Regions from separate parts of the Shewanella khirikhana genome, predicted to be linked through region 1. Evidence: predicted binding sites of a transcription regulator. Region 1 holds the regulator's gene; each other region holds the start of a gene.
What was found. Region 1 encodes sigma-54, which starts transcription at its own class of promoters, with help from an activator protein. Its sites were predicted from a motif close to GTTGGCACGNNNNTNGNNT; they were not measured.
Positions count from the first base shown of each region.

Region 2: a site for sigma-54 is predicted at 3,397-3,415, ahead of STH12_RS06115 (YccF domain-containing protein). Genes of this name have one in related genera too.
Region 3: a site for sigma-54 is predicted at 5,040-5,058, ahead of flgF (flagellar basal-body rod protein FlgF). Genes of this name have one in related genera too.
Region 4: a site for sigma-54 is predicted at 5,538-5,556, ahead of STH12_RS03370 (DUF3192 domain-containing protein). Genes of this name have one in related genera too.

Region 1 covers NZ_CP020373.1:3,399,016-3,406,433, reverse strand. The annotation lists gene mgtE (magnesium transporter) at 1-372, opposite strand, end outside; gene STH12_RS14960 (HPr family phosphocarrier protein) at 520-795, opposite strand; gene rapZ (RNase adapter RapZ) at 782-1,633, opposite strand; gene ptsN (PTS IIA-like nitrogen regulatory protein PtsN) at 1,630-2,073, opposite strand; gene hpf (ribosome hibernation promoting factor) at 2,076-2,363, opposite strand; gene STH12_RS14940 (RNA polymerase factor sigma-54) at 2,394-3,878, opposite strand; gene lptB (LPS export ABC transporter ATP-binding protein) at 3,993-4,724, opposite strand; gene lptA (lipopolysaccharide transport periplasmic protein LptA) at 4,721-5,281, opposite strand; gene lptC (LPS export ABC transporter periplasmic protein LptC) at 5,268-5,825, opposite strand; gene kdsC (3-deoxy-manno-octulosonate-8-phosphatase KdsC) at 5,822-6,370, opposite strand; gene STH12_RS14915 (KpsF/GutQ family sugar-phosphate isomerase) at 6,370-7,347, opposite strand; gene STH12_RS14910 (calcium/sodium antiporter) at 7,393-7,418, opposite strand, start outside.
Region 2 covers NZ_CP020373.1:1,406,937-1,414,354, forward strand. The annotation lists gene STH12_RS06100 (DUF6508 domain-containing protein) at 404-766, shown strand; gene STH12_RS06105 (cytochrome-c peroxidase) at 861-1,880, opposite strand; gene STH12_RS06110 (substrate-binding periplasmic protein) at 2,206-2,934, shown strand; gene STH12_RS06115 (YccF domain-containing protein) at 2,953-3,360, opposite strand; gene STH12_RS06120 (pyridoxal-phosphate dependent enzyme) at 3,573-4,529, shown strand; gene STH12_RS06125 (hypothetical protein) at 4,607-4,780, opposite strand; gene STH12_RS06130 (mechanosensitive ion channel family protein) at 5,160-6,761, shown strand; gene STH12_RS06135 (MlaD family protein) at 7,047-7,418, opposite strand, start outside.
Region 3 covers NZ_CP020373.1:2,354,014-2,361,431, reverse strand. The annotation lists gene STH12_RS10365 (chemotaxis protein CheV) at 1-822, shown strand, start outside; gene STH12_RS10360 (CheR family methyltransferase) at 983-1,816, shown strand; gene flgB (flagellar basal body rod protein FlgB) at 1,959-2,357, shown strand; gene flgC (flagellar basal body rod protein FlgC) at 2,360-2,776, shown strand; gene flgD (flagellar hook assembly protein FlgD) at 2,802-3,530, shown strand; gene flgE (flagellar hook protein FlgE) at 3,565-4,926, shown strand; gene flgF (flagellar basal-body rod protein FlgF) at 5,095-5,838, shown strand; gene flgG (flagellar basal-body rod protein FlgG) at 5,851-6,639, shown strand; gene flgH (flagellar basal body L-ring protein FlgH) at 6,652-7,326, shown strand; gene STH12_RS10320 (flagellar basal body P-ring protein FlgI) at 7,338-7,418, shown strand, end outside.
Region 4 covers NZ_CP020373.1:781,825-789,242, forward strand. The annotation lists gene fusA (elongation factor G) at 1-315, shown strand, start outside; gene STH12_RS03340 (4'-phosphopantetheinyl transferase family protein) at 462-1,373, shown strand; gene STH12_RS03345 (FAD-dependent oxidoreductase) at 1,384-2,694, shown strand; gene queF (NADPH-dependent 7-cyano-7-deazaguanine reductase QueF) at 2,754-3,611, opposite strand; gene syd (SecY-interacting protein) at 3,671-4,318, shown strand; gene STH12_RS03360 (Zn-ribbon-containing protein) at 4,387-5,160, opposite strand; gene STH12_RS03365 (hypothetical protein) at 5,160-5,468, opposite strand; gene STH12_RS03370 (DUF3192 domain-containing protein) at 5,613-5,969, shown strand; gene STH12_RS03375 (DUF2789 domain-containing protein) at 5,970-6,200, opposite strand; gene STH12_RS03380 (GNAT family N-acetyltransferase) at 6,391-7,029, shown strand; gene STH12_RS03385 (Mpo1-like protein) at 7,022-7,324, shown strand.

The sequences.
Region 1 (7,418 bases):
CTGGCTGGACATGGACTGCAACACTTGCCGATAGAGACTGTCCGGCAGCGATCGCAGTATGTAGGCCAGATCGTCGGTGTCCAAACCGGCGGCGGCCCGGGCCAGACGCTCAGGACTCATCTGGCGGATAAACTTGTCTTTCATCTCTTCGCCAAGCTCTTCAAGCACTTCACCGGCGAGTTCTGGGTCAATCAGTTGCCACAGTACCTGACGGGTGCGCGGCGGCGAGGATTCCAGCACCAGGGCGATGTCGGAGGCGGCCATATTGAGCAGCATTTGCCGCACATGCACAAACATGCCGCTGCCGAGGGCTTCGTTGAGCTGGCTCAGTCTGAGTTCGGTCTGTTCGTTATCCAGAAGTTCCAATGGCATCGCCTTTCCCCAAAGAGATGAATTGGCAATATGGTAGCAAATATAGGGGGATAGACGAAGATTACCGCTAATGTGCAGTGCAATATGCTGCGATGGTTTTAGTTGGGGAGAGGAGTTGCGCTATCGTCTGCCGTCGTATGAGGGCGTTTAGCACTCTTCGTCGAAGCAGGCGTTGATAAGGTTGCAGATGGCGTCCATGGCCTGCTCGGCCTCATCGCCTTCGGCAATGATATGGATGGTTTTGCCCATGCCGGATTCCAGCATCAGCAGCCCCAGTACACTGGCGGCAGAAGCCTGTTTTTCGCCCTGTACCAGGGTCACGCTGGCCTTGAACTCAGACGCCAGTACCGCCAGCTTGGTGGCGGCGCGGGCATGTAATCCGAGCTTATTGACTATGGTGATATCGCGCTCAAGCCTTGGCATTGAGTTCCCTGTGGCGTGCCTCGACCTTATGGTGCGAGTTGGCAAAACGTTTGGCCAGCTGGTCGGCAATGTACACCGAGCGGTGCTGACCGCCGGTACAACCTATGGCGATGGTCAGGTAACTGCGGTTGTTGCGCTCCAGATGCGGCAGCCAGGTTTCCAGCAGGTTTTCGATTTGCCAGATGTACTTGTTGACCAGCACCTGACGCTCCAAAAACTGCTTCACCGGCTCATCCAGTCCGGTCATCGGCCGAAGGGCTGGCTCCCAGTGCGGATTTGGCAAGAAACGGGCGTCGAACATAAAGTCGGCCTCGGTGGGCATGCCATGCTTGAAGCCAAAGGATTCAAAGATGATTACCAGCTCTTTGTCGGTGCGCCCCAGCAGAATTTGCCTGACAGCATCGGCCAGCTCATAGACGTTCAGATTGGAGGTGTCTATGTAGTGGTCCACCAATTGCGACACAGGCTCAAGCAGTTTGCCTTCGAGTTTGATGGCTTCCTGGAGTGAGACTTTGCTGCGTGACAATGGATGCAGACGACGGGTTTCGCTGTAGCGTTTCAGCAGCACTTTATCGCTGGAGTTGAGGAAGAAACTGGTGAGCTCAACCCCGGGTGGCAGTTTGGCAAGCTCCTGTTCCAGCGCTTTTTCCTGCTCAGGCATATTGCGAATGTCGATACTGATGGCGACCTTGTCGCTGCTGCCTTTGAGCTGCTCCAGTAAGGGGCCCATCAGGGTCAGCGGCAAGTTATCGACGCAGTAATAGCCCAAGTCTTCCAATACCCGCAGGGCAACGGATTTCCCTGAGCCGGAGCGGCCGGAAACAATGACGAGTTTCATCCTGTGATTACCTGGTAGAGTTCCTTTTCATCATGGCTTTTACGCAATTGCTTCAACACCTGACGGTCGTTGAGCTTTTCGGCCATGGCTGCCAGGGTACTCAGATGCTGTTGGCATTGGTCTGATGGCACCAACAGGGCGAACAGAATGTCCACCGGCTGCTTGTCGATGGCATCGTAGCCAATGGCTTCTTCGCATTTGATGAGTACGGCGAGAGGTTTATCGATACTACCCAGGCGACCATGGGGAATGGCAATGCCATTACCAATGCCGGTGCTACCCATCTTTTCGCGGGCCAGCAGGCTTTCAAAGATCTCTTGGGAAGAGAGGGAAGGGTACTGGGCTGCGGCGAGATCGCTAATCAGTTCCAGTACCTTTTTCTTGCTGCCCGGAGTGGCACAGCTAGTGCACTCCGGCGCCAGGATGGTACTTAGTTCCATCGTTAATGTTTGGTCAGTTTCTCTTTGTGTTTAATTACCTGACGGTCCAGTTTATCAATCAGGGCGTCAATGGCGGCGTACATGTCTTCATGTTCTGAGGTGGCGAATACTTCGCCTCCGTTGAGGTGAAGCTTAGCTTCTGCGATTTGCTGCAATTTCTGAACATTGAGAACAACGTGCACATTATTGATCTGTTCGAAATGGCGTTCAAGCTTGGAGAATTTACTCTCGACGTAGTCACGCAGTGAGTCAGTAATTTCGATGTGATGCCCAGTCAGGTTGATTTGCATAGACACTTTCCTCCAATGACCTCGGTTGGGTTACAAACTCTTACGCTGATTCGACGGTGGTATCAGCATCGCCTCTCGGTATTTGGCGATGGTGCGTCGGGCAACGTTGATTCCTTGTTCCGCCAGAAGTTCTGCCATCTTGCTGTCGCTTAACGGCTTCTTCTGGTTTTCCGCTGCAACCAGTTTCTTGATAAAGGCGCGGATTGCAGTAGAAGAGCACTCTCCGCCATCTTCGGTTCCGACATGGCTGGAGAAAAAGTATTTCAGTTCAAAGATACCCCGCGGGGTATGCATGTACTTTTGAGTGGTGACCCTGGAGATGGTGGATTCATGCATTTCCACCGCCTCGGCGATATCGTTGAGCACCATGGGTTTCATGGCTTCTTCACCGTACTCAAAAAAGCCCTGCTGGAATTGCACTATGCAGTTGGCCACCTTGAGCAGGGTGTCGTTGCGGCTCTCCAGACTCTTGATAAACCACTTGGCCTCTTGCAGATGGCCGCGGATAAACTGGCTATCTGACTGATTGCGACTGGTGCGTGCCAGTGCAGCATACTGCTGATTCACACTCAGTTTAGGCATGCAATCCGGGTTCAGCTCCACCACCCAGCGACCATTCTTTTTGCTCACCGACACGTCAGGGATCACGTACTCTTCCTTGGTGCTGGTGACGTTTTCGCCCGGACGGGGATTCAGACTCTGGATCAGCACTATGGCGTCTCTGAGCTCTTCTTCCTTGAGGCGGGTTTTACGCATCAGGGTGCGGAAGTCGCGGTTGGCAATCAGGTCCAGATGCTCACGGATAAGCAGCTTAGCGTTATCCAGATGCGGCGTATCGGCGGCAAATTGCCCCAGCTGGATCAGCAGGCACTCGGCCAAATCCCTCGCTGCAACACCAATGGGATCGAAGTGTTGAATGCGCTTGAGCACAGCCTCGACTTCGTCCAGCTCAACCTCTTCATCGCCCACCGCCTCAAGGATTTCATCCAGGCTTTGGGTCAGATAGCCCTTTTCGTCAATGGCATCAATGATAGCGGTGGCAATGGCCAAATCGGTATCCGAAAAAGGGGTGAGATTTTTCTGCCATTCGAGGTGTTCGTACAGGCCTTCGCTGGTTTCGCCCTGAAACGGCATGTCGTCGTCGCGACTGATGCCGGGGCCGGCAACCGGAGCGGCGGTGAAGACTTCATCCCAGGTAGTGTCCATGGGCAGTTCATCCGGCATGGATTCCTGAGTCACGGCTTCGGAGGTTTCTACCGAAGCGGAATCTCCTGCGCTGGCTGATACTGAGCCTTCATCGAATTTGTCGTCGAAGTCTTTGTCGCCGCCATCGGCATCGTACTGATCGCCATCGAGGCGATCGTCGTCCATTTCCAGCAGCGGATTGGCGTCGAGGGCTTGTTGAATTTCCTGTTGCAGTTCAAGCGAGGAGAGTTGAAGCAGACGAATGGCCTGCTGCAACTGTGGCGTCATGGTGAGTTGTTGTCCCAGTTTGAGCTGGAGCGACGCTTTCATCGTACTGCGGATCCTTCACTAAATAATTCAGGTAGAAAGCTTTTATCTATCAGGTTCTTCGGCCAATAGCCACCCTGATTTACCGGATATGAGACGGTAGGCTTTGTTGTTTAACTATAGCCTGAATTGCTCACCCAAGTACACTGCACGCACTTGCTGATTGTCCAGGATCTCGGCAGGTGTGCCTTCGGCAATCAGGCTGCCGTGGCTGACGATGTAGGCTTTTTCACACACATCCAGGGTTTCACGCACGTTGTGGTCGGTAATCAGTACCCCAAGGCCGCGGTTTTTCAGCTGTTCGATAATCTTTTTGATATCGATAACCGAGATGGGGTCTACCCCGGCAAAGGGTTCATCCAACAGGATAAAGCGTGGATTGGCGGCCAGTGCGCGGGCAATTTCCACCCGGCGACGCTCACCGCCTGAGAGTGACATACCGGCGTTGTCGCGGATGTGGGTGATGTGGAACTCTTCCAGCAGCTGCTCGAGCAGCTCTTCACGCTCATCGCTGCTGAGTTCTTTACGCATCTGCAGCACGGCCATGATGTTGTCGCGCACCGATAGCTTACGGAAGATGCTGGCTTCCTGGGGCAGGTAGCCAATGCCTTTGCGGGCTCGCAGGTGCATGGGGTCGAGGGTCAGGTCATCGTCATTGATGTGAATACTGCCCTTGTCGCTCTGTACCAGACCCACCACCATGTAGAAGGTGGTGGTTTTACCGGCACCGTTGGGGCCGAGCAGGCCAACCACCTGACCGGTATTCACCGTGAGGCTGACATCTTTTACCACCTGACGGTTCTTGTAACTCTTGGCGAGGTTGCTGGCCTTCAGGGTCAGTGCCGTCATTGCTGCTTCTCTTTCTGGGGTTGAGGCTGGTCTTGCTTGCCTTTGTCCTGCAGTTCCTGCTGGTAGTTCTCAGGTTTGATGATGGTGATCACCTGATCGTCTTTTTTACCGCTGCTTTGCGAGCTGAGCTGCTGCTTTTCGATGTCGTAGACGATGGAGTCGGCGCTGACCTTACTGCCATCCTGCTCGACTTCGGCGCTGCCCTTGAGGCCCATGATGCGGCTGTCGATGTTGTAGCTGATTTCGTTGGCGCTGGCCTGCACTGTGCGGCCATCTTCCACCTGCTGGCTGTAGGTGGCTGGCTTGCCCTTGGCGAGCAGGATCCGCTTGCCGGTCTTCTCATCTGTGTAGGAGCTGAGTTCGTCGGCTTTGAGCACCAAACTGCCCTGGGTCAGGGTTACCGGGCCTTCGTAGACGATGCGTTTGTTTTTCAAATCGGCGTAGCTGTTGGCTGCCGCGATTTTCACTTCCTGAGTTAAATCGAATTTGGTGTTGGCCTGCGCCAGGGCGCTGCAGGTACACAGCAGCACCAAAAGAAGCGACTTATTGAGGTTCATAGGTTCCCTTAATCTTGCTTAAAAGCTTCACTTCCTGCGCATTGAGGTCGGCATGCAGGCCGACGCCACTCATATGGAAGTTATTGCCGCTGATTAAAATCTCTTGTTCGGAAGTCAGGATCATGGTCTTGAGATCCAGTTCCAGATAACTGGTATTGAGCTGCTGCAGTGGCTCGTTGAAACTGATAGCTTCAATCAGCACGTCCTGCTCCAGCATGACTCTGTCGCTTGCTTTGTCCAGTCTGCCGATTTTGGCACTGAGACGCCACTCGCCTTTACCATCTTGTGGAAACAAGGTGTACACCGGTTGGGTGAACAGGGTCTGGGCATTGCCTTCGAAGTGCTCCATGTAGGAAGCGCTCACCCGGCTTTCGAGTTTGCCTTCGCTGTCGTAGCTGATACTGCGAAGGTCGGTGGCCACATAATCGGGCTTTTGCACCGTAGCTGTAGGCTGGGGCTGGCTTGCCTTTTTGCTTTGCACCTGCCAATACAGCGCCAGCGCCGTACCAAACAGCAGGATAATGGCCAGGGTCACCCGGTTCATACGCTCATCCCGTGGGCTGAGTCGAACTTGTCCTGGCTCATCAGCAGCAGGTCGGCAAGCTCGCGCAGGGCGCCGCGGCCGCCCGGCAGATAAGTCAGCATGTCGGCATTGCTGGCCACAAATGGATGGCCATCGGCCACACAAACCCCAAGGCCTACGGCTTTCATCACCGGCAGATCGACCATGTCATCGCCGATATAAGCCACTTCGGCCGGGCTGACGTTATACAGGCTCAGCAGCTCTTTGTAGGGCACAAATTTATCGTCGATACCCTGATAGATGTGTTTTACACCCAGCGCTGTCATGCGGTTTTGCACTATGGTGGAGTTGCGGCCGGTGATCACCGCCACCGCAATGCCGGCGCCCTGCAGCGCCTTAACGCCATAGCCGTCGCGGGTGTGGAAGGCTTTCAGCTCTTCGCCCTGATTGCCCAGGTAAATGCGGCCGTCGGAAAAGACGCCGTCCACGTCGCAAATCAGCAGTTTGATTTGGCTTGCCTTGTGCCAGATATCCTCGGCAATGGGGCCGTAGAGTCCTTCACGCATCAGATAACCCCCGCCTTGACCATATCGAGCATATTGAGCGCACCGACCGGGCGGCGTTGGCTGTCAATCACGATAAGGCCGTTGATGTTTTTCTCGTCCATCAATTGCAGCGCCTCGGCAGCCAGAATGCTGTCGGGGATGGTGATGCAGTTGCGGGTCATCACATCGGCAATGCTGGTTTGGCGCAGATTGATTTGCGCATCAATCACCCGGCGCAGATCGCCGTCGGTGAAAATGCCCACCAAGGCGCCATCGGCATCGACAATGGCGGTCATGCCGAGACCTTTTTTGGAGATCTCATACAGGGCGTCAGTGATGCAGATATTGTCGCGTACCAAAGGCAGCTCGTCGCCGCGATGCATCACATCGCTGACATGCAGCAGCAGCTTGCGGCCCAGGGCGCCACCTGGGTGCGACATGGCAAAATCATCCTTGGTAAAGCCTTTGGCTTGCAGCAGCGCAACGGCCAGGGCATCGCCCATCACCAGGGTGGCGGTGGTGCTGGATGTGGGCGCGAGCCCGAGCGGACAGGCCTCTTCCGGCACCTGGATACACAGATGCAGCTTGGCGTGTTTGGCCATGGTAGAGCCGGGTTTGCCGGTCATGGCGATAACCGGAATGCTGCGACGCTTCATAACGGGCATCAGGGTAAGGATTTCATCTGACTCACCTGAGTTGGAAATGGCCAGCACTATGTCGTTTTCGCTGAGCACGCCAAGGTCGCCATGGCTGGCTTCACCCGGGTGAACAAAAAAGGCCGGGGTGCCGGTACTGGCCAGGGTGGCGGAAATCTTATTGCCAATGTGGCCCGACTTGCCCATGCCCATCACAATCACCTTGCCGGTGCAGTTGAGGATAAGCTCGCAGGCATCGGCAAAGGCGTCGCTGTCGACAAACTGGTACAGGTTGTCCAGGGCCGCCTTTTCTACATCGATAACCTTACTGCCCCATTGGCGCAGTTGCGTTCTGTCTACCATATCTGTCTCTCTGTCTGTGCCGGCCGCAAGCCGACAGGCCAGGGATCAGTGTGCCTGGAACAGCACGTACT
Region 2 (7,418 bases), 2.0 Mb from region 1:
TGGGCAACGGCAAGGTTTTTTATTCCGTTCAGCCAATGTTCAGTCCTTTTAGCCGATGCTGACGCTGGTACGAATTATGCCTGCTTTAGGGAAGGTGCGAATAAGTCCCGTGCTTGCTCTGCGTGAGTTTACAGCGGATAGATGCAAGGCACAGTTCGCAGCGAATGGCCCTAGTCCTTCGCAAGAACTGTAACGCAGCAGATACCACTGTAAGCCACGCCCTGCGGGGCTTTGGTAGCAACACCATTTTGGCGTTTTGCAGCTTCAGCTGGACGGCGGGGCGCCCAGCCATGCCCTCAGTTGAAAGCCTTGAACTGCCGCTGCTATCAAAGCCAGAGCTGTGCGAGGACTTGTTAGCACCTTCCTTAGATTGAGCGGATAACACTGTTGACCGGAGGTATGTATGAGACTCGAATTCAACAGCAATGGTTTTGGTCTGTATCGACCTTTTCTATCCTGGCTGGCAGCCGGAGAACACGAACTGTCCGGCGCCGATGCCAGCGCCTTTCTGTCGGCCCTGCGGGCCTCTTCCCTTGAACTGGTGGGTTTTGACTGGAAAGACTGGTATGAGCGCACTCATCTGGTCGACAACCCGACCTACCTTGAAACGGCGAGCTTGCACGACTGCCGGGTGATTTTGAGCGCTATGCTGAGGCTTGAGCGATTCAGCCCCGGAGTTGTGGAAAATCTGCGCCGCCAGGGCGTACTCTGTGCCCTGATGGCGCGTTTGGATGCCCTGTGGCAGCTTGAGTCGGCCCACGCCTGAACGCATCGCGCTTAAAGATGTTGGCAAAGCCGACCGGCTTCGCCGCTTTTGGGCGATTGCCTGACAAGTCAGGCAATCGCTTACTCGCAAACCTTTATTCGGCAACGAACGGCAGCGGGCGCGGGGTGGCGTGGTTACTTGGCGGCAGAATGGGCATCTCGATTTTTGGCTGCTCACCGGTCAGAGCGCGCAGGAAGGCAACCATCTGGCGGGTTTCGTCCTTGCTGAGTGCCTGCCCAAGCTGAATATCGGCCATGGTGTTCACAGCTTCCTCCAAGGTCCAGACACTGCCGTCATGGAAGTAGGGGTAGGTGAGCTCGATGTTGCGCAGCGTAGGCACCTTGAATACGTGCTTATCGGTATCTTTGCCGGTGACCGCCTTGCGCCCTTCTGCCGGGTTATTGGTGTGGAATGGCTTGATTAGCCCCATCTTCATATACATGGTGCCACCAACCGCCGGGCCCTGATGGCAACTGATGCAGCCTTTGCTCTGGAACAGCGCATAGCCTGCTTTGGTATCGGCATCGATGGCGTCCTTATCGCCACGCAGGTAGTTATCAAATGGGCTGTTGGGGGTGACCAGGGTCTTTTCAAACTCGGCAATGGCGTCTGTGATGCGGTCAATATTAACCTTGTCATCGCCATAGGCCTGCTTGAAGCGGGCGCGGTACTCAGGCATGGAGGCGACGGTATCCACCGCCAGCTCATGGGTAAAGCCCATTTCGCCGGGGTTGGCGATAGGGCCGCCTGCCTGCTCTTTCAAATCCTTGGCGCGGCCATCCCAAAACTGCGCCAGACCATATTCTGCATTCAGCACAGTTGGGGCATTGATGGGGCCCTGGTGCCAGTTGTGGCCGATGGAGGTGGGCAGGGCATCGACGCCGCCCATGGACAGGTTGTGGCAGGAGTTGCAGGAAATAAACCCTGACATCGACAACCTGGGCTCGAAATAGAGCATTTTGCCAAGCTCGACTTTCTCAGGTGCGCTGATAACAGGCGGGTCAATCGGACTGATAAGTGAACTGCCTTCTGCGGGGGCATTGCTGGCGGATGCCGCGACCGACAGGGAAAGCGGTAAGGCGAGCAGCGCGAGGGACAAGGGCGATAATTTCATGTGACACTCCTTAATATCCATATTTTTACTGTGGTATTTGTGGTGAGCGTAAATGAAAGTATCTCTTCAATAAAAACAATAAATTACGATTGCCTCTATCGTATATTTGGATGCTTGAACTGTGATCTGCTCGCTGTTATTTCGGCTCGAATGCTGGCAGTAATAAGGTGTTGTCATTTAGGCCTTTTGCTTGCAAACGATAAAAGCGTTCAGGAAGGGGCTCTGGCTGTCACAATTGGCGGAAAAAAGCTTGCTATACTCAACCCAAAGACTGGCTTTCTGAGCGTCATCCACCATGTTTACCCCCCGGCGACGAGCCTTTTCCATGCTGATCCTTGCTGGCTGCATTGCAAGCCAGGGCTGGGTGTATGCCGAAACGGTTCGCCTCACTTCACTGCACTGGCCTCCTTATTCGGGTAAGAGTCTGCCTGCAGAGGGGGCGTCCATCGCCGTTGCCAAAGCGGCATTTGCCGCCATGGGGCATCAGCTTGAGGTGGATTTTTACCCCTGGAGCCGCGCGGTCAAATTGGCCAATCAGAACAACACGCCCTACGTGGGTTACTTCCCCGAGTATTACTACGACACCGTGGAGTTTGTGTTTTCCCTGCCAATGGGCATGAGTCCCCTTGGCCTGGTAGAGCAGCGCAAATACCCCATAAGCTGGGTATCGGTAAAGGATTTACGCGCGTACCGACTTGGGGTGGTGCAGGATTATGTGAATACCGAGGAGCTGGATAGGGCCATCGCCGACGATTTGCAGCCAGCCGAGGTGGTGACCTCAGATGAATACAACATCAAGAAGGTGGCGGCGGGCAGAATAGATGCAGCTGTGATTGATGTGTACGTGATGCGTTTTTTGCTGCGTCAGCCCAAGCTTGACTCCCTTGCCGACAAGGTACAGCTCAACAGCCAGCTGCTGGCCAATAAGAATCTGTATGTCGCGTTCAAGAATACCCCGGAGGGAAGACGCTGGCAGGCCATCTTCAACGAAGGCCTGCAGCGGATTGATGTGGCAGAGATAATGGCAGATCATCTGCCGGAAGAACTGGATTAGCGCTCGCTGCCTGGGCGCTTATGCGCGGGTAACCACGGTACGGCCAATGGGTGTCAGGCTCAAAAGCGCAAGCTTAAGGTGCTGAATACCAAATGGAATACCTATGATGGTGACAAAGCACGCCAGCGCATGGGTGATGTGACCTATAGCCAGCCAAATGCCAAACAGTAAGAACCAGATAATATTGCCCACCATGCCCATAGGGCCGGTACCAAAATCTTCCAGTCCGGTCAGCTCTCTGCGGGAAACATGATCCTGTCCAAATGGCCAGAATGCCAGTTCACCAATCACGAAGCAGGCGCGGCCAAAGGGAATGCCGATAATGCTGATAAAGCACAGAATGCCGGCAAGCCACCAGGCAAGGCCCATCACGAAGCCACCCAGAATAAACCAGGCGATGTTAAAGATGAGTCGTAAAACGCCCATAAAGTCTCCTTGTTACACGTCGTTATGTCTTTTTATAAGCAAAACCAAGGCCAAAATTTATATTCATTTAATTCAATAGGATATGTCGGGTGTGACTTAGGAGAATCGTCCATGGCACGCTAAAGTGGTGAATTTCACCATGGATTGCAGCTGCCTGAGAACCTGAGAAAGGGTACACTGCGCCATCAGTAACCTGTGTCATGAATGAGTGTATGAGCATCCCAAGCCCGGTCGAACGGATTTCGTTTTTTGGACGCCCGCTGTGGCTTAAGCGGGATGACCTTTTGCCTGAGCCTTTCAGTGGCAACAAAGCACGTAAGTTTGCATCGCTCAGAACTGGTGATTTCCCCGCTGTAACCACCCTGATTGGCTATGGCTCGCCCCAGTCCAATTCGCTGTTTTCCCTGGCGGCGCTGGCCCATGAAAGGGGCTGGCAACTCGAGTTTTATGTCAGCCACATTGCCCAGGCCATCGATGCCAGCCCCGGCAGCAACTATGGCGGTGCCCTTAGCTTTGGTGCCAGGGTGTTACCGGTTCCTGTCGAGGGTATGTCTGCCAGAGACTACATCGAAACAGTGCGCCTGAAGGCAGCGGATGGTGCGCAGTGCCTGTATGTGCCCGAGGGCGGGCGCTGCGCTTTGGCAAGGGAAGGGGTGAGACACCTCGGCCAGGAGATTTGCGTCTGGGCTCATGGGCAACAGATAGAGGCGCTGCGGGTGTTTCTCCCTTCAGGCTCTGGCACCACCGCACTGTATTTGAGTGAATATTTTATCGAAGCTGCGCCTCAAATTAGGGTGTATACCTGCCCGGTTGTTGGCGATGAGGCTTACCTTAGTGCCCAGTTCAGAGAGCTTATTGCTGATAGTTCACTGCATCCGCAGGTGGCTGGCGGCAAACATCATTACGCCGGGCTTAAGCTCAGCGAGCTTGAAATGTGGGGGCAGATGTTGGCGCAGGGCACTGAATTTGAGCTGCTGTACGACCCATTCGGCTTGCAGGTGTTGAAGACGCTGATGCAGGACGATGCGACGTGTGCTGACCAGCGTGCGCCTTGGCTTTATCTGCATCAGGGCGGGCTCAGGGGCAATGTGTCCATGGCGGCCAGGTACAGGCGCAAGTATCCGCAGTGGTTTGAAAAAAATAAGGCCTGGGCCGGAAAATACCTGTGAAATTGTATTTCCTGCTCAGGCTGTCGGTGAAATGGAACGGAAAAATGAGAGGATTGAGACGTTCCAGTTTCGGCAGTTTACTTGTTGGTGCTCAGCAGCCACTTCATAAACTTCAGCGCTTCGGTGCGCTTTGAGAAGGTTCGCCGGTTCTTACCGTGTTTATCGGTGAAGGCGATAGAGGTTTTGTTGAGTGAAATCGAGTTTACCGGGAATGCCACGCTGATTTCATGGCCATCCAATTTGTATGACATAAGCCACACTCCTTATCTGTTTATGTCGCCTGAATGGGGCGAATCAATTCTAACTATAAAATATCCTTAGCAATTGTTTGCAAAAGACGGTTGTGAGGACCATCGAGACTAACGGATTGCTTTATGGATTTCAAGTTAGCAGCGAACGATTGTGTTAATAGATAAAACAATACGTCCGCTGGTATGCCTTGCATTTGAGCAGCCTTGAGTGACAGTCCCATGACAGCATTGAGAAACTTCTGTGATCGCGGCACTTTTATACGGCATTGCTGAGTGTTTATCAGCTTAACCTGATTGAAAACATGCTCTTACAAGGATGTTAAAACCCGTTGTTGGTGATAATATTTAGTCTGTTTATTTCACAGACTGGAATTTCCCGATGAACAGGACAAGGTGGTCTTGGTTATTTTTGCTGCTGCTTGCCGCGCCCCAGGTGTTTGCCAACAGTACGCTGACCGTAGTGCAGGCGCTGGATAAGTCCAGCGAGCAAACCAGTGTCGAGGCGGACGTCGATGAGCGCTACCCCTATCGGGACGAGCTGGAGCGGGATACTCCCCGCGGCGCCCTGCAGGGCTTTTTGAAATCGGCCTGGGATCAGGACTATCAGCGGGCCGCCCGTTATCTGGATATGCGCTTTCTGCCCGATGGCATGACCGAGGCCAAGGCTCCCAGATATGCTCAGGATCTGCAGGCGATTATCGACCGCAACCTGTGGATTGACCTCGATACCGTCAACGACACCCCCGAAGGCAACAGCGCCGACAATCTGCCATCTTATCGCGACATGTTCGCCCGTATTAAGGTGGCCGATTACGATGCCATTCTCTATTTACAGCGGGTGCCAGACCCTACCATCGGTGCCGTGTGGAAGGTGTCCAACGCCACGGTTTCGCAAATCCCCGTGCTGTATGAAAAGCTCGGTTATGGCCCCTGGATTGAGTGGTTTATCGCGCACATTCCCGAAGGCCGGCTATTTATGCTTAACCTGTGGGAGTGGGCTTTTGTTCTTGCCTTTTTAACCGCGTCGCTGCTGCTGGTGATCCCGGTAACCTGGGTTGCCCGCTGGCTGCTGCTGCGCACCAACTGGCAGCATAAAGAAGAAGTTGGCCATATCATCACCGGACCGCTGCGATTCTTTTTGGCAATTTTGGTCAACAAGCTGGCGCTGATGCAAACCACCTTGCCGGTACTGACCAAGGAGCTGCTGGATTCAGGACTGTTTTTGATGCTCACCCTGGTTTGGCTGATTTGGGCGCTGCTTGGGTTGGTGCAAAGCCTGCTGCGGGCGCGCTGGGTGGCTAATGGCAATAAGCAGGCGGCATCTCTGCTGCGGCCGCTGACCAACTTTGTACGTATTCTGATGTTGATGCTGGCGCTGCTGGTGTGGCTGCAGCACCTTGGCTTTAACGTTGGCGCTATCCTTGCCGGTATGGGGATTGGCGGCATTGCCATTGCGCTGGCTTCCAAGCAGTCGATTGAGAACTTTATCGGCACTGTGACCCTGTATTCTTCGGCGCCGCTCAAGGTGGGGAACCTGTGTAAGCTTGGTTCACTGCGCGGCACCGTGGAGGAAATAGGCTTAAGGTGCACCCGCATTCGAACCCTGGACCGCTCGGTTATTCATATTCCCAACGCCAAGCTTGCTGAAATGGAGATTGAAAATATCTCCGAGCGTGAAAAAATCCGTTTTAAAACCGATATTCGCCTCGACTACGATACCAGCGCCGAGCAGATAAAGCTTATCACTGAGGATATCAAGGCCTTGCTGGAGGCCCACGAGAAAATCAATGAAAAGCCACTGCGGGTAACCTTCAAAGGCTTTGGTCTGCATGGCTTGGAAGTGAACGTATTTGCTTATGTGGGCAGTACCAGTTTACCGACCTATCAGCAGGTGGCCCATGAGCTGAACTTAGGCATTATGGAAATTGTTGCCAGGCACGGCTCCAAAGTGGTCCCCGCGATGGCGCCGGTCGCGCCCTGACAGATAACAAGCACATGTAAACGCAGCCGTTTATGGTTAAAAAAGGTCGCCCTGGGCGACCTTTTTTAACCTGGTGATTCGCTGGTTGACGCTTTGCTATCTAACTCTTTGCTAATGAACTATTTGCTATCTAACTCTTTGCTACCGAACTGAGCTGTTGGCCACTGGAGCGGCTGCTGCATGAGTCACTTAGCCGGTTTCATTTTCCCTTGGACCAATGCATCTGAAACTAAATTCATAGCGCATAAAAACCGACCCAGGCCACGCAGAGCCGTTTAGTTGCCGTCAGCGCGGAGTCCACTCCAGCCACTTGTCGTCAGCTTCGCTGTAAAGCGGGAATACAGCGCCGTCAGCCAGGCGGTTTTGCACCGTGGTCTTTACCTCGGTCGCCAGACCAATGCCGCCGGCGAGTATGGTTTCCAGAGAGCCAGTTTGTACCTTGGCGCCGGAGAAGAGTCCAAACTCAATGTTTACTCCGGACAAGTCAAAGAACACGCTGCTGCGGTTCACCAGATGACGGTAGGGCTCATCAATGTGGGCGTACAGTTCTACTTTGCTGCCATCTGTGCTTAAGGCGTAGCCATCCACGGCGCCAACGGCAATGCCGCGATAGAAAATCTGGCTGCCAACTTTTACTGAGCCCAGCGTAGGACGCTC
Region 3 (7,418 bases), 1.0 Mb from region 1:
GGGATCAACGTGTTCAAGGTAAAAGAAGTCCTGCAGTGCCCCCCTTTGACCGGTCTGCCCAAACTCAATCCTTATGTGCGGGGCGTTGCCCACATCCGTGGCTCCACCATTTCGGTTATCGACTTAAGCGCGGCAACCGGTGGCCGCCCCATTGAGAATACCCAAAACTGCTTCATTATTATTTCTGAGTACAACCGCAGTGTGCAGGGCTTTTTGGTGAGCTCGGTCGAGCGCATCATCAACATGAATTGGGAAGCCATTATGCCGCCACCACAGGGGGCTGGGCGCTATTCCTACCTGACTGCGGTGACCGAGATCGAAGGCGAGCTGGTTGAAATTCTCGATGTGGAAAAAATCCTCGATGAAATCAGTCCGGTGAAGACCGCGATTTCTGAAGATGTGGACGCCAAGCTTACCATCGACCGCGAGCAGCACTTTCACATTATGGTCATTGATGACTCTGCGGTGGCCCGCAAGCAAATCATCCGAGCGCTCACGTCGCTGGAGCTGCAAATCGATACCGCCAAAGACGGCCGCGAAGCGCTCGATAAGCTTAAAACCATCGCCAGTGAAGTGAGCAATGTGGCCGACGAAATTCCGCTGATCATCTCGGATATCGAGATGCCCGAGATGGATGGCTACACCCTGACGGCAGAAATTCGTGACGATCCCAAGCTCAAAGACATCAAGGTGATTTTGCACACCTCCCTCAGCGGTGTGTTCAACCAGGCCATGGTGCAAAAGGTGGGCGCAAACGACTTTATCGCCAAGTTCAACCCGGACGAATTGGCCGCGGCGGTGAACAAACACCTGAGCTTGTAACTGTGATGGCATTCCCCTTGGGTGGGGTTATACTCCACCAAGGGAGCTTGTGTTCCCGTGGGTGATAATGTATAAAGCAGCGCTTGTTTTTGGGGAATAAAATCAGAAGGTTAATGAGATGTTGCGTTAATCTTCTCCACTAGGTGCAGGATGGGATACGGTGTCGGACAAATCACTGGCTGAAGCGGAATATAATCAATTCAGGTTGTTCCTTGAACAACACAGCGGCATAGTGCTTGGCGAAAACAAGCAGTATCTGGTCCGCAGCCGCCTGGCGCCTCTGATGGGCAAATACAACCTGCCATCCCTGTCTGAAGTGGTTAAGCATTCAATGAAACCCACCGAGCGGCAATTGCGTGCCGAGGTGATTGATGCCATGACCACCAACGAGACCCTCTGGTTTCGTGATAAGTACCCCTTCGAATTGCTCGGCAATACCCTGTTGCCCGAATACGCCCGTCTCGGCCGGCCATTGAAAATCTGGTCTGCCGCCTGCTCCTCCGGGCAAGAGCCCTATTCGCTGGCAATGACCATCCTCGAGTTTCAGCAAAAGCGTCCGGGCGGACTGCCGGGGAGTGCCAGCATTCAGGCAACCGACTTGTCGCCTTCGATGCTGGAGCGCTGCAAACAGGCCGAATACGACAGCCTGGCGCTGGGGCGGGGTCTGTCTGATGAGCGCAAGCGCAGCTTTTTTGACGCCTTGCCCAACGGCAATATGCGGGTGAAAGACAACGTACGCCGCATGGTGAGCTTCCGCGCTCACAATCTGCTGGAAAGCTATACCTTGCTCGGTAAGTTCGACATCATCTTTTGCCGTAACGTGCTTATCTATTTTGCCCCTGAGGCAAAGGCAAAAATCCTGCGGCAATTTGCTGCCGCCCTGAATCCCAAGGGCATCCTGTTTCTGGGGGCTTCCGAGTCGATTGCCGGTTTGACCGATGAATTTGACATGGTGCGCTGTAACCCAGGTATCTACTATCAGAAAAAGACCTGATGCAGTAACAATAAGATTTTAAAAAGAAAATCGACCTTTGATGCGTCGGTTTTTTTATGCCTGCAGCATAGTCTATGGCGTTATCCAATATTTGGCACATGAATTGCTTTTGTTTTGCCATTCAGGCGTAGGAGGCAATTTTATGGCGATCAGTTTTGATAAGGCTCTTGGGGTGCATCAGTACACCCTCGGGATCCGCGCAGAGCGGGCAGAAGTGCTGTCGAGCAACATCGCCAACGCCGATACGCCCCATTACAAAGCCAGAGACGTCAATTTCGCCGATGCCCTTGCCGCCGCACGCAGCCAGCAACGCAGCATGCAAATGGCCCAAACCAGCGAAGGCCACTTTGACTTGCAAGCATTGAGCCGCCAGCACGTCCAGTACCGTGTACCCAACCAGCCTGATACCGGGGATGGCAACACAGTGGACATCCAGCAGGAGCAGGCCGCCTTTATGCAAAACGCCATCGAATACCAAATGTCACTGGGCTTCCTTGAAGGCAAGTTCAATGGCATGAAAAAGGCCCTCAAAGGAGATTAATCATGAGCTTATTCAATATCTTCAATGTGTCGGGCTCGGGGATGACTGCACAGTCGGTTCGCCTCAACACCACCGCCAGTAACATCGCTAATGCCGATTCAGTGTCCAGCAGTGTCGATAAGACTTACAAAGCGCGGCATCCGGTGTTTGAAGCCGAGCTTGCCAAGGCCAGTCAGCAGCAACAGGTGTCCCGCGGCGTGAATGTCAAAGGCATTGTTGAGAGCGATAAGCCGCTGCAAAAGGAATACAACCCCGATCATCCCATGGCCGATGCCGATGGCTTTATTTACAAACCCAATGTGAACGTGATGGAAGAAATGGCTGACATGATTTCTGCCTCCCGTTCGTACCAGATGAATGCCCAGGTGGCAGAGGCGGCCAAAAGCATGCTGATGCAAACCCTGAGAATGGGCAAATAATCCGGTGGCGCTAAGGAGGTAAGCCGTGAGTTTTCTTAACTCTATTAATCAGGCAGCGGCGGCACAGTCTACCCAGAGCACCGGCAACCCGTTTTTGGACGGCGTTCGGCTTCAAAGTAAAGAAGCGGTACCCGAGGCCAAAAAGCAGGAGCTGACCCAGGAAGACTTTTTTGCGCTCTTGTCGCAGCAGTTGTCGATGCAGGACCCGTTTAAGCCGGTGGAAAACGACCAGATGATTGCTCAGATGGCGTCATTCTCAACCGTGGATGGTATCGCCAAGCTGAACGACCACATTGTGAATCTCAATACCGTGATGACCTCAAGCCAGGCGCTGCAGGCATCCGGGCTGGTAGGGCAGAAGGTGCTTATCCCATCGTCTACCGGCCATGTGTCCAGTGAAGATCCAACCGTGAAAGGCGTGATAAGTACGCCATCCAAGATAGACAGCATCACGGTGCGAATTGAGGACTCCAAGGGCCAGCTGGTCACCACCTACACGGTGGATGGCAGCGAAGGCGGCAATATCGATGTGAACTGGGATGGACTGGATGCCGAAGGCAAGCCCGTTCCAGAAGGAAACTACACCATCAAGGCCAGTGGCAAGGTCGATGGCAAGGCAGAGGAATTGCCTGTTTCAACCTATGCCCATGTGTCCAGCGTGTCACTGGGAACCGCGGCAACCGGCGCTATCTTGAATTTACGTGGCGTTGGTGGGATCAAACTATCGGATGTTCTGGCGGTAGCTGAAGGCTGAACCAGAATCAGGGGATTAGAGAGGTAACTGACTTATGTCTTTCAATATCGCACTCAGCGGCATCGCAGCCGCCCAGAAAGATCTGAACACCACGGCCAACAACATCGCCAACGTGAACACCACGGGCTTTAAAGAGTCCCGTGCCGAGTTTGCCGATGTGTATGCGGCATCCATTTTCGCCAACAGCAAAACCCAGGTGGGTGGCGGTGTGACCACGACGCAGGTGGCGCAGCAATTCCACCAGGGCAGCTTGCAGTTCACCAGTAACGCACTGGATATGGCTATCAGCGGCGGCGGCTTCTTTGTCACCTCTGCGGACCCATCCGCACGCGACTACAGCTTTACCCGTGCCGGCGCCTTTAAGGTCGACAGCAACAATTACCTGGTGGATTCCTCCGGTAACTTCCTGCAAACCTTCCCGGTGGACAAGTTTGGTAACTCAACCTCGGTGAGCTTGACCACCACCCGTCCGGTGCAAATTCCTGACACCGCAGGGAGTCCGGTCATGTCTGAGAACGTGGGTATTGCCATGAACCTGAACGCCGGTGAGAAGACCAAGGATCCTGCCGCGTTCGATCCGGATGACCCAACCACCTTCAACAACTCGACCTCATCGACCATTTACGACTCCCTCGGTGAGCCCCACATTCTGACCACCTACTTTGTGCGTCCGAACGATGGCGCCTACACAGGTGAGAACAACTGGGTGGCTTACTATGCACTCGACGGCCAGCCGGTGAATCTTGGCGCTGGCGCAGGTTCCTACCAGGTCGATACCAACGGCGATGGTACCCCCGATGGTACTGCCAATGCCCAAACCACGGGCGGCTGGACAGGTGCAGTACTGACCTTCAACAGCACAGGTACCTTCACCGGCACCAACCCGGCCATTATCACCACAGAGCCGCTGGGTATTGGTGGCGCCGGGATCCTCGGTCCGGGTGCCGATGGCAACCAGACTATTACCATTAACTTTGCCAATCCGACCCAGTATGCATCGGCTTTCGAAGTGACCGAGCTGACCCAGGACGGTACCACTGTGGGTCGCCTGACCAACGTGGAAGTAGGTGAGGATGGTTTGATTAAAGCCGCGTACAGCAACGGCAGCACTGTGCCATTGGGCCGTGTTGCGCTGGTGCGCTTCCCCAACGAGCAGGGCCTGACCCAGGTAGGGAATACCTCCTGGAAAGAAAGCCTGGCATCGGGTACTGCTCTGGCCGGTGAGGCCAACAGTGGCACTTTTGGTTCCATTCGCTCAGCGGCGCTGGAGCAATCCAACGTGGATTTGACCACCGAACTGGTTGACCTGATTTCAGCCCAGCGCAACTTCCAGGCCAATAGCCGGACCCTGGAAGTGAACAACACCCTGCAGCAAACCATTCTGCAGATCCGCTAAGCCAAATCCCCCTTTATTGCCGCCTTCGGGCGGCAATTTTTTGCCTGTGTTTTACCTGTCTGCAAGCCCTGCTTCTTTTATTCCCGCCAATTCAAACGCTTAGTGGCCAATTTCTTGGCACGTAGTTTGCTTTTAAGCCGTTATGCTAATTCTTTGACGGAGCCCAGCGTGGACAAGTTTCTTTATATCGCCATGAGCGGTGCCAAGCAAAACCTCAATTCGCTGGCGGTGCGGGCCAATAACCTGGCCAACGCCAACACCGACGGTTTCAAGGCCGATTTGGAACAGTCCCGTGCCATGCAGGCCTTCGGTGAAGGCTTGCCAACCCGGGTGTTTTCCATGACAGAAAACCCGCAGGCAAGCTTCCGTCACGGTCCAATTAACGCGACCGCCCGGGATCTGGATGTTGCCGTGAAAGGTGATGGCTGGATAGCCGTGGAAGATGCTGACGGCAATGAGGCTTACACCCGTGCCGGCAGCCTGAAATTTGACGAAACCGGCCTGCTGACCAACTCACAGGGACGACCTGTGATGGGTGATGCCGGCCCCATAGTGCTGCCGCTGCCCATCGACAAGGTGGAGATTGCCCAGGATGGCACCATTACCGTCCGGCCACAGGGCGCTACCGCCGAAGTGGTAGAAGAGGTGGCCCGTATCAAGCTGGTTAATCCCGGCAATCAAAACCTGATGCGCGGTGAAGATGGTCTGTTCCGTCTGATGGATGGCACCACTGCGCCGCTCGATGAAGCGGTGGCGCTTGAGAGCCGCGCCGTGGAAGGCAGCAACGTTAACCCCGTCGAAGAGATGGTGGCCCTGATTGATATCCAGCGGCAATTTGAGCTGCAGGTAAAAATGATGAAAACCGCAGAAGAAAACGATAAGGCTTCTGCTCAACTCGTACGCATTGGCTAAGGAGACAGGATTATGCATCCCGCATTATGGATCAGTAAAACTGGCTTAGATGCACAGCAAACGGATATCGCCGTGATATCCAACAACGTCGCCAACGCCAGTACCGTCGGCTACAAAAAAAGCCGCGCCGTGTTCGAAGATTTGCTTTACCAAACCGTGAACCAGGCCGGTGGTATCAGCGCCTCCAACACCAAGCTGCCCAATGGTCTGAACATTGGCGCCGGTACCAAGGTGGTGGCCACCCAGAAAATGTTTACCCAGGGCAACATGCTCACTACAGACAATGCACTGGATCTGATGATTGAAGGTCCGGGCTTTTTCGAAGTGCAACTGCCCGATGGCACCACTGCCTACACCCGTAACGGTCAGTTCTCTTTGGATGACACCGGCCAGATTGTGACCCCAGGCTCAGGCTATGTGCTGCAACCTGCCATCACCATTCCGGACAACGCCACCAGTATTACCGTATCGGCAGAAGGTGAAGTGTCGGTGAAAACCCCTGGCGCCGCCGAAAATCAGGTGGTTGGCCAGCTGACTATTTCAGACTTTATCAATCCGTCCGGCCTCGACCCGATTGGGCAGAACCTGTATCTGGAAACCGGTGCCAGCGGCACACCCATTCAGGGGACTGCTTCGTTGGATGGCCTGGGTGCCATTCGTCAGGGGGCGCTTGAAACCTCCAACGTGAACGTGACCGAGGAACTGGTCAATCTTATCGAAAGCCAACGCATCTACGAGATGAACTCCAAGGTTATCTCTGCTGTGGATCAGATGCTGGCTTACGTGAACCAGAATCTGTAAGGAGTCTTGGCCATGTTTAGGACCTTGCTGCTTGGCGCTGCGTTGGTACTGGCCGGTTGTGCCAGCACCGACAAAAAGCCCATCCCCGATGACCCCTATTTCGCCCCTGTCTATCCCGAAGAGGCGCCGGTGGCTCTGGAGCCAACGGGTTCCATCTTCATGGACTCTCAGGCGGCAAGCCTCTACACGGACATTCGTGCTCACCGGGTGGGTGACATCATCACTGTGGTGCTGACCGAATCGACCCAGGCAAGTAAAAGTGCCAACAACGAGATTAAAAAGGGCTCGGACTTAACCCTCGACCCCATCACCGCCATGGGCGGCCCTATAACCATCAAGGGCAGCCCGATAGACCTTGGCTACAAGGACAGCATGAACACCAAGCGTGAGGCCGATGCCGATCAGAGCAACAGCCTCAAGGGCAATATCTCGGCCCATGTGCTGCAGGTGCTGGCCAACGGCAATCTGGTTATTCGCGGTGAAAAATGGATAAGCATCAACAATGGCGATGAGTTTATCCGCGTCACCGGGGTTATCCGTCCCCAGGACATTACCCCGGACAACACCATTCAATCGACCCGGGTGGCCAACGCGCGTATCCAGTACAGCGGCACCGGCACCTTTGCCAACTCCCAGAACGTCGGATGGCTCAGTCAGTTCTTCCTGAGCGACTGGTGGCCCTTCTAAGGAGCAGTATCATGAAGATTAGACTTCTGTTGGCGGTGGCCCTGATGGCCATGGTGGTTCCGGCCAAGGCCGAACGTATCAAAGACATAGCC
Region 4 (7,418 bases), 2.2 Mb from region 1:
TTCTTGCAGGCAAGTCCGGTGATTTTGGAGCCCATGGTAGCCATGGATATTCTGGTCAGTGCCGAGGACGTGGGTGACATCACAGGCGATCTCAGCTCCAGCCGTGCCATGGTTTGCGGTACCGAAGCCAGACGCGATGGCAAGGTGCGGGTGATGGCCGAAGCGCCGCTGGCGACAGTGGACAACTACGCTACCCGGCTTAAATCAATGACCTCGGGCGAGGGCGAATTTACCCTGAGTTTTGCCCGCTACGACATAGTGCCGCCGGCAGTGCAACAAAGCTTGCTGCGCACTATCGAAGATAAAGAGGATTAACAGCAGTATTCGGTTCCTTCCCAAAACCTTTGCGGCGCCTATGGTTAACCCATGCGCCGCTTTTTTATGGCTGAGCGTTTCGCGCTTGGGGATCCGGGCAAAGCTTGCCACAATAAGGGCAATTGTTATCTTCTTATGGCCTTTGGATGTCTGCTGACTCAGATGCTCTGCAAATCAACCTGTTACTGACCCTGATAGCCCTGCCACCACTCGATGGGTCACCCGGGGAGCTTGACGCCTGCCTTGCTCCTTATCTGCATTGGCTCAGCGCCGATGAGCATGAGCGCAGCCAAAGGGCCAGATTGCCAGGGCTGGCTGCGCGGCAATTGCTGGTGCGGCTTTGCTTAAGGGCTGAGCTTGCAAGGCGAACAGGCCAGCATCCCGCGTCGCTGACATTCGACTACGGCCCCCAGGGCAAACCTTCATTAACCCAGGCGGGCATCCAGTTTAATTTAAGTCACAGTGGTGATTATCTGCTGATTGCCTCGACGCTTAATGAAACTGAGCTGCTGCTTGGTGCCGACATAGAACGTAACCGCGCCAACACGGATATCGACGCCATTTATCGCCATTATTTTTCGGCCCCTGAGCAGCAGTATCTCGAGCGTCTTGCCGCCGACGCCAAACGGGACGGCTTTTTTGATTTGTGGGCGCTGAAAGAGTCCTACATCAAAGCCACCGGCAAGGGGCTCGCAGAAGGCCTGAAAACCTTTGGTTTCGACTTGGCGACTGCAAAGTGCTGTCCGGACGGCGCTTTCATCCGTTTTCAAGATGGGCTTGAAGTTCAGCGCTTCACTGGTTCTGAAACGCAAGTGAGCACCGATTCGAACATGGCGGCGAGTGCCGAAACCCAAATGGCCCCCTATGCGAAATGGCACTGGCAGTCGGCGGTGGGCCAAATCGATTCAGAGTTCAGACTGGCTTACACCCTGGCGACCCCAACGCCGCGGCGGTGCAGGTTAACCCTTGCCCAACCTCAATGGCAGAGCCTGCTGCAGGATGTAGCGAATAGCGATGCATCCCATGCAGGTGTCAATACCATGCTGAATGAGCGGTGAGGCTGCACCTGTGACGAGCCAGGAAAACGTATCTCAGTTTGATTTGCTGGTGGTGGGCTCCGGCCCCGGCGGTGCGTCCGTTGCCCGTGGGGCTGCCGAGCGCGGCCTTAAGGTATGTCTGCTGGAGTGGGGCAGCGAGGCGCCCCTTAACGGCAGTTTTTCGCAAATGGCGGCCATGGCGGCTGTGCCCGGTAAGGGCGCGTTTTTCCACGCTGACGGGTCGCTGTTGCTGCGGGCTATCACCCTGGGTGGGAGCTCTGCCATCAATTTCGCCACCATCATGGACCCGCCCGACTGGTTTAACGACTATGGCATTGATCTTAAGCCCCATGTGGCCAGGGTACGTTCGCTTTTGCCTGCGCATTTGTTGCCGGATGAGCTGATTGGCCCGCTGGCAAAACGTATTGCCCAGGGGGCCGCTTCTCTCGGGCAGTCATGGCAGAAGCTGGAAAAGCTTATCCGACCAGCACTTTGCCGTACCGATTGCCACCGCTGCGGCTATGGCTGCCCATACGGCGCCAAGTGGAGCGCGAGGGATTTTGCCCATGAGGCGGCGCAGCTTGGTGCCGTTTTGCATGCCAATGCCAAAGTCACCCGGATATTGCAGCAGAATGGACAAGTCACAGGTGTTGAATGTCGCCAGGCGGGCCGCAGTGTGCGCTTGAAGGCTCCGAAGGTGGTATTGGCCGCGGGCGGCATAGGCTCAGTCCAGCTGTTGCAGCAGGCAGGCTTTAGCGAGGCAGGCCGCGGCTACTTTGTTGACCCTGTAATTGCGGTGATGGGAAGCTTGCCTGCATCAATTGCCGGGGACATAGGCGCCAGCGGCCGTGAAGTGCCCATGACCCAGGGGATGTACCTGCATCAAGCCGGGGTATCCCTTGCCGATCTGGCGCTGCCAAAGCCGCTGTTTCAGGCCTTTTGTGCTCAAATGGGAAGGCTCGATAAGCTTTCAAGTCATGGCAACACCTTAAGCATCATGGTGAAAATTCGTGATGACTTAGGTGGCCGTATTGGCAAACATTGGCTGAATAAGCCGCTGACGGAGCAAGATAAAACCAAATTCAGCCAGGGCGTGGCGCTGGCAACGGACATTTTGAAAGCGGCAGGCGCAGACAATGTATTTAAAAGCCATCATTTTGCGGCGCATCCGGGTGGCGGCGCTGCCATTGGCAAACTGGTCGACAGCGAGCTTGAGACTGAACTGCAAGGGCTTTATGTCTGCGATGCCTCGGTTATCCCGCGCTCCTGGGGGGTGCCGCCAAGCTTGACCCTGATGAGTCTTGGCGAGCGCCTGGCATCCAGACTCGCGGCTGTGGGTTAGCCGTCTGCCACGGAAATAAAAAACGCAGCCTTGGCTGCGTTTTTTGATGGGGTTTAATCTTACTGGCGTGCCAGACGATTGTTTTCCGGCAACTGCTCGAAGTCACTGCGAAACGGATTGATATCCAAACCACCACGGCGGGTATAGCGGGCAAACACGGTCAGTTTGCTGCAACCACAGTAGCGCTTCAGATCGGTGAAGATCCGCTCGACACATTGCTCATGAAATTCATTGTGCTGGCGGAAGGAAATCAAATAGCGCAGCAGTTTTTCACGGTCAATTTTCGGCCCCTGATAACGGATCATCACGCTGCCCCAGTCGGGCTGGGAGGTAATGAGGCAGTTGGACTTCAGCAGGTTGGAGTTTAAGGTCTCCGCCACCAACTGCTTGTCGTCTGTGCTGTCGTTCAGATAATCAGGGTTGAATTCATAGTCTTCGACTTCGATGTCCAAATCGTCAATGCAGGTACCGGGCAGCTCAACGATGCGCTCAAGGCCAAACTGCTTGGGCTCAATCACCTTCACCTTGGCCAGGCCCTTGGCACAGGCTGCCAGGTCTTTTTCCAGGGTTTCGGCCACAGCTTCAATGGACTCGAAACGGGTCTGATTGAAACTGTTGAGATACAGCTTGAATGACTTGGACTCAATCAGGTTTTCACTGTTGACGTCCAATTGCAGTTCAAGCAGCGCCACCATGGGCTTGCCTTTGGCGTTGAGCCAGGACAATTCATAGCCGGTCCACAGATCGGTGCCGTGGAAAGGCAGTTCGCCGCTGAGGGCGATGGCATCCCGATTGAGTTTACGGGGAACCCCTTGCAGCAGCGAAGGAGCGTACTCGGCCTGATATTCGGTAGCCTGACCCAGAGTCAGCCCCGCAAGCTCGGCGGCCCCGCTATAGGGATCGTGATTTCGTGTCATCAAACATCTTTCCGTGTCAAAATAGGCGCACATTATACCCTAATTTGGACGGTTCTTAAGTGTCTTGTCTGGCAGCTCTGACAAAATTTCATAAATCCTACGCCCAGGCGTTTTTGGACGGGCTGGGGGAGCAACCCCGTTGTTATGCCCATGGTCGACCATCGCCCTGTTTGGTTGACGGGCAGGATCTGGACAGCGATGAGCCCGTGATGTGGCAATGGGCGTCGCGGGAAGCGGCTGCTAACTTCGACAATTTAAGCCATGCGATGGAGTTTGAGCTTCATGGCGATATCAATGATTTCTACGGCCACGGCTTTGCAGGCCCGTTGCAGTTTGATTCTCCGTGGGGGGAAGGCGAGCTGATCCAGCCCTGGAGTGAAGATGACTTTGTGCTTTTGCAGCAAAATCTGCTGGGGCATCTGATGATGAAAAAGCAGCTTAAGCAGGGGCAAACCTGGTTTGTTGGCCTGATTGGCGATGATGAAGAAATGCTGACCGTAAATAACGACGATGGCAGCGTTTGGCGAGAAGTGGCGGGCAATGTGCCCCATGAGCGTCTGGCAGATAACCTGGCGGAGTTTATCGCTAAGTTAAGCCCCCGGGTTGCACCGCCAAGCGTGTTTGTCGAGCCGCAGCCAATGATTGCCGATCATCCAGGTATTTTCGCCAGCATGAAACGCATGTGGCGCAATCTTGTTGGCCGCTGAAGCCGTGATGAAATAAGGCGCCTTTGGGCGCCTTATTTATTGAGCGTGACTGCGTTGACGCAGGCCCGTTACTGATAATCCCAGGAAAGATTGGACACAATACGGCAGGGCTCGCAGCGAAAGTGGAACATGTCGAGCAGTGGCTCATCGAGGCGCCACTCGTGGCTGCCACAGCGGGGGCAGGGACGTTCCCGCTCGCTGGCCAAACTGGTTCCGCCTACCCGATACAGATAGTAATAGGTGGGGATTTTGGTGAGGTACTCAAGCCGGCCACGCAAGTCCCAGCCACGGCGAAACAGGTCGCTTTCTGTGGTGCTGATTTCCTCGAGTGCGGCAAATTCAGCCTTGGTGCCTGAGGCCATTTGCAGTTCATCACAGGCCTGCCATTCGGTTTGCCAACGAATGAGCTGCTTATGATCGCCATTAAAGCTGGCGGGCAGTTGGTACAGGGGAATGGGTAGCAGATTATCACCGCTTCGCACCGGCGAGCACATGTGCACATAGCTGGTGTACAGCAGTTGCCAGCTGGACTCGCCTTCGAAGCTCTCGTTGGCATTGATGTCCTGCCCCTGCAGTTTTTCGCGTGGAGGCAACAGCTTGGCATCGGTCAGCGCTTTTAATGCGGCCTTGGCCCAGGGGCTGTTGTGGCGGTTGGCGAGGCTGTCCGGCGCAGGCAGCATCAGCCTGGCACGAAACTCACCCTCGTGAAAACTCACCGCAAATTCGCGGCCCAGCACCTGACCATTGGCGCGCCAGGCTTCCAGCAAATGGTTAATCGCACCTTGGGCGGCGCTGAGGGTGGTGTCGGCAAAACACTCAAATCGCACTTCGGTGACGAACATCAGTTACCGCTCCCTTCGAGACGCTCAAGCCTGGCTGCCAGGGTCTGACACAGGGCTTCAAGCTCGGTAACACGCAGCGTAAGGGCGGTGAGTTCATCGGGCGTTTCGGTTGTTTTTGCCAGCATCTGTACGGCCTGCAGTCTGGCCTTTTCGTCCTGAGACAGGTTTTTGAACTGCTGCAGCCCTTTTACGATAACAGGCAGTGGCAATGGCGTCGGCAAATTGGCCTTTATCAGGGCGATGCTGGGCTCCTGGCCCTTTTCTTCCAGCATGCGCGCGGCCGCAAGTACCTGTTCGATTTGACTCATAATTGGTGAAATTCCTCAACCACACTCAGAGGGTGATTTGATAAGTCATTAATATTCAGTTAGTTATGTTTTGGCCTGCTTTTTGCTGTAATCCGGCCTCAATGGCGGTGATTTTATCACAGCCCTTACTATAAGGAGAAAGGAATGAAAGCGGTTTATTTAAGTGCAGTATTGGCCACGACTCTGGCGCTGGGTGGATGTGTGGTGAATGTGAAGGATGGCAACGATGCTTATCAGGATTGGCAGCAAGTTGAGCAGCAAAACCGCGAGCACTTGTCACGTTTGTCGCTGGGGATGGCCAAGGCTGATGCACTGACGCTGATGGGCCGTGCCGACTTCCACGAGGCATGGAGTGACAATGGCAAGGAGGTGCAGGTGTTTTACTTCCGTACCAATCGCATTCATGGTGACGGCACCACTACCAAGGAAGAGTGCACGCCGGTGGTTTTCCACAACGACCGTCTGGTCGGATGGGGCGCTACCGCCCTGGCCAAAGGATAATTACTTCCTGAGCTGGGTATCCAGGAGGTCGACAAGCTCTGACCAATTGCTGTCGGCTTCCAACGCTTCTTTTAAAAAAGTAGCCTGCGCCGGACTCCAGAAGCTGGCTTGCCAGATGGTGTCGGCGGCTGCCAGCTGATGTGATGCAATAAACTCGTTGATGGCCTGCTCGGTGTTATCCAGCCCGAGCTGTTCGAATAAATGGCCTAAATCCACCGGTGTGGTGTCCATGCGTTATCCCCCTGAATTTCCTTTCGTTAGCTGACCAACAGCGACTGATCCACTCTATTCAGTGTTTGTGCTGCCTGCTGTATTAATCATTGATTGGCGGGGGACAAAAGGCAACTCTGATTAATAATTGCACTTTTTGTGTGGATTGCTACATTGGGTAAGGTTTGATCTGGATCAAGGAATAACAATAATGGAAAACCAGACTCAGGACAGCTACAAAGCCGTTTATCTTACCGCAGAAGACCTGCGGGTAGCGGCGTCCATTCTCTACAACGCCTACCACGATGACCCCTTTTTTATGCAGGCGCTCGGACACGAAGACAAGGTGTCTTACGAGCAGAAATTGCGTGCCGCAATCCGTGAAGAACTGAACGAGCTGTGGCAACAGGAACAGACTTTGGTGGGATGGTTCGATGAAGAACGTCTTATCGGTGTGGCCTGTGTGGTTAAACAGCAAGTGGGCCTTGGCGAAGCCAAAAACTGGCACTGGCGGCTGAAAATGCTGCTGGGAACCGGCTGGCAGTCCACCCAGATGATGCTGAAAAAAGAAGCCAGTATTGTGGAGCATTTGCCGGGCAAAGCCTGCGGCATTTTACAGTTTATCGCACTGGCTCCCAGCGAGCAGGGCAAAGGCCATGGCGCACAACTGCTGCGAGCGGTGCAGTCCTGGTGTGACGATCAACCTGAGCTTGATGGAATTGGTGTGTTTGTCAGCCAGGATGCGCATCAGCATCTCTTCGTCAGTCAGGGATTCGAAAGCCTGGGCCCTCTCAGCCTTGGAAAGGTTGACGGAGAGCTGCTGTTTTACCGCAGGCAACACTATGCCTGAGCGATTTAAATCGTTTCGGGAGTTTTATCCCTATTATTTGAGCGAACACGCAGATCCCCGTTGCCGGGCGTTGCATTATCTGGGGTCTTCGCTGGTGCTGGCGACGCTCGGGTATTTGCTCATCAGCGGTAACTGGGGACTGTGGTGGATGCTGCCCCTGATTGGCTACGGTTTTGCCTGGGTTGGCCACTTTGTTTTTGAGAAGAATCGCCCAGCTACCTTCCGATATCCCTGGTACAGTTTTTTGGGCGATTGGCTGATGTGGTGGCAGTTTATCACCGCCAAAAGGCGGTAAGATTTTACCGGTTACCGTTTGTCCTACAGTGCGTGTGAGATATATCTCACACGCACTGTAGGACAACATGAAAAGATAACGGGTGTTCGCTCTG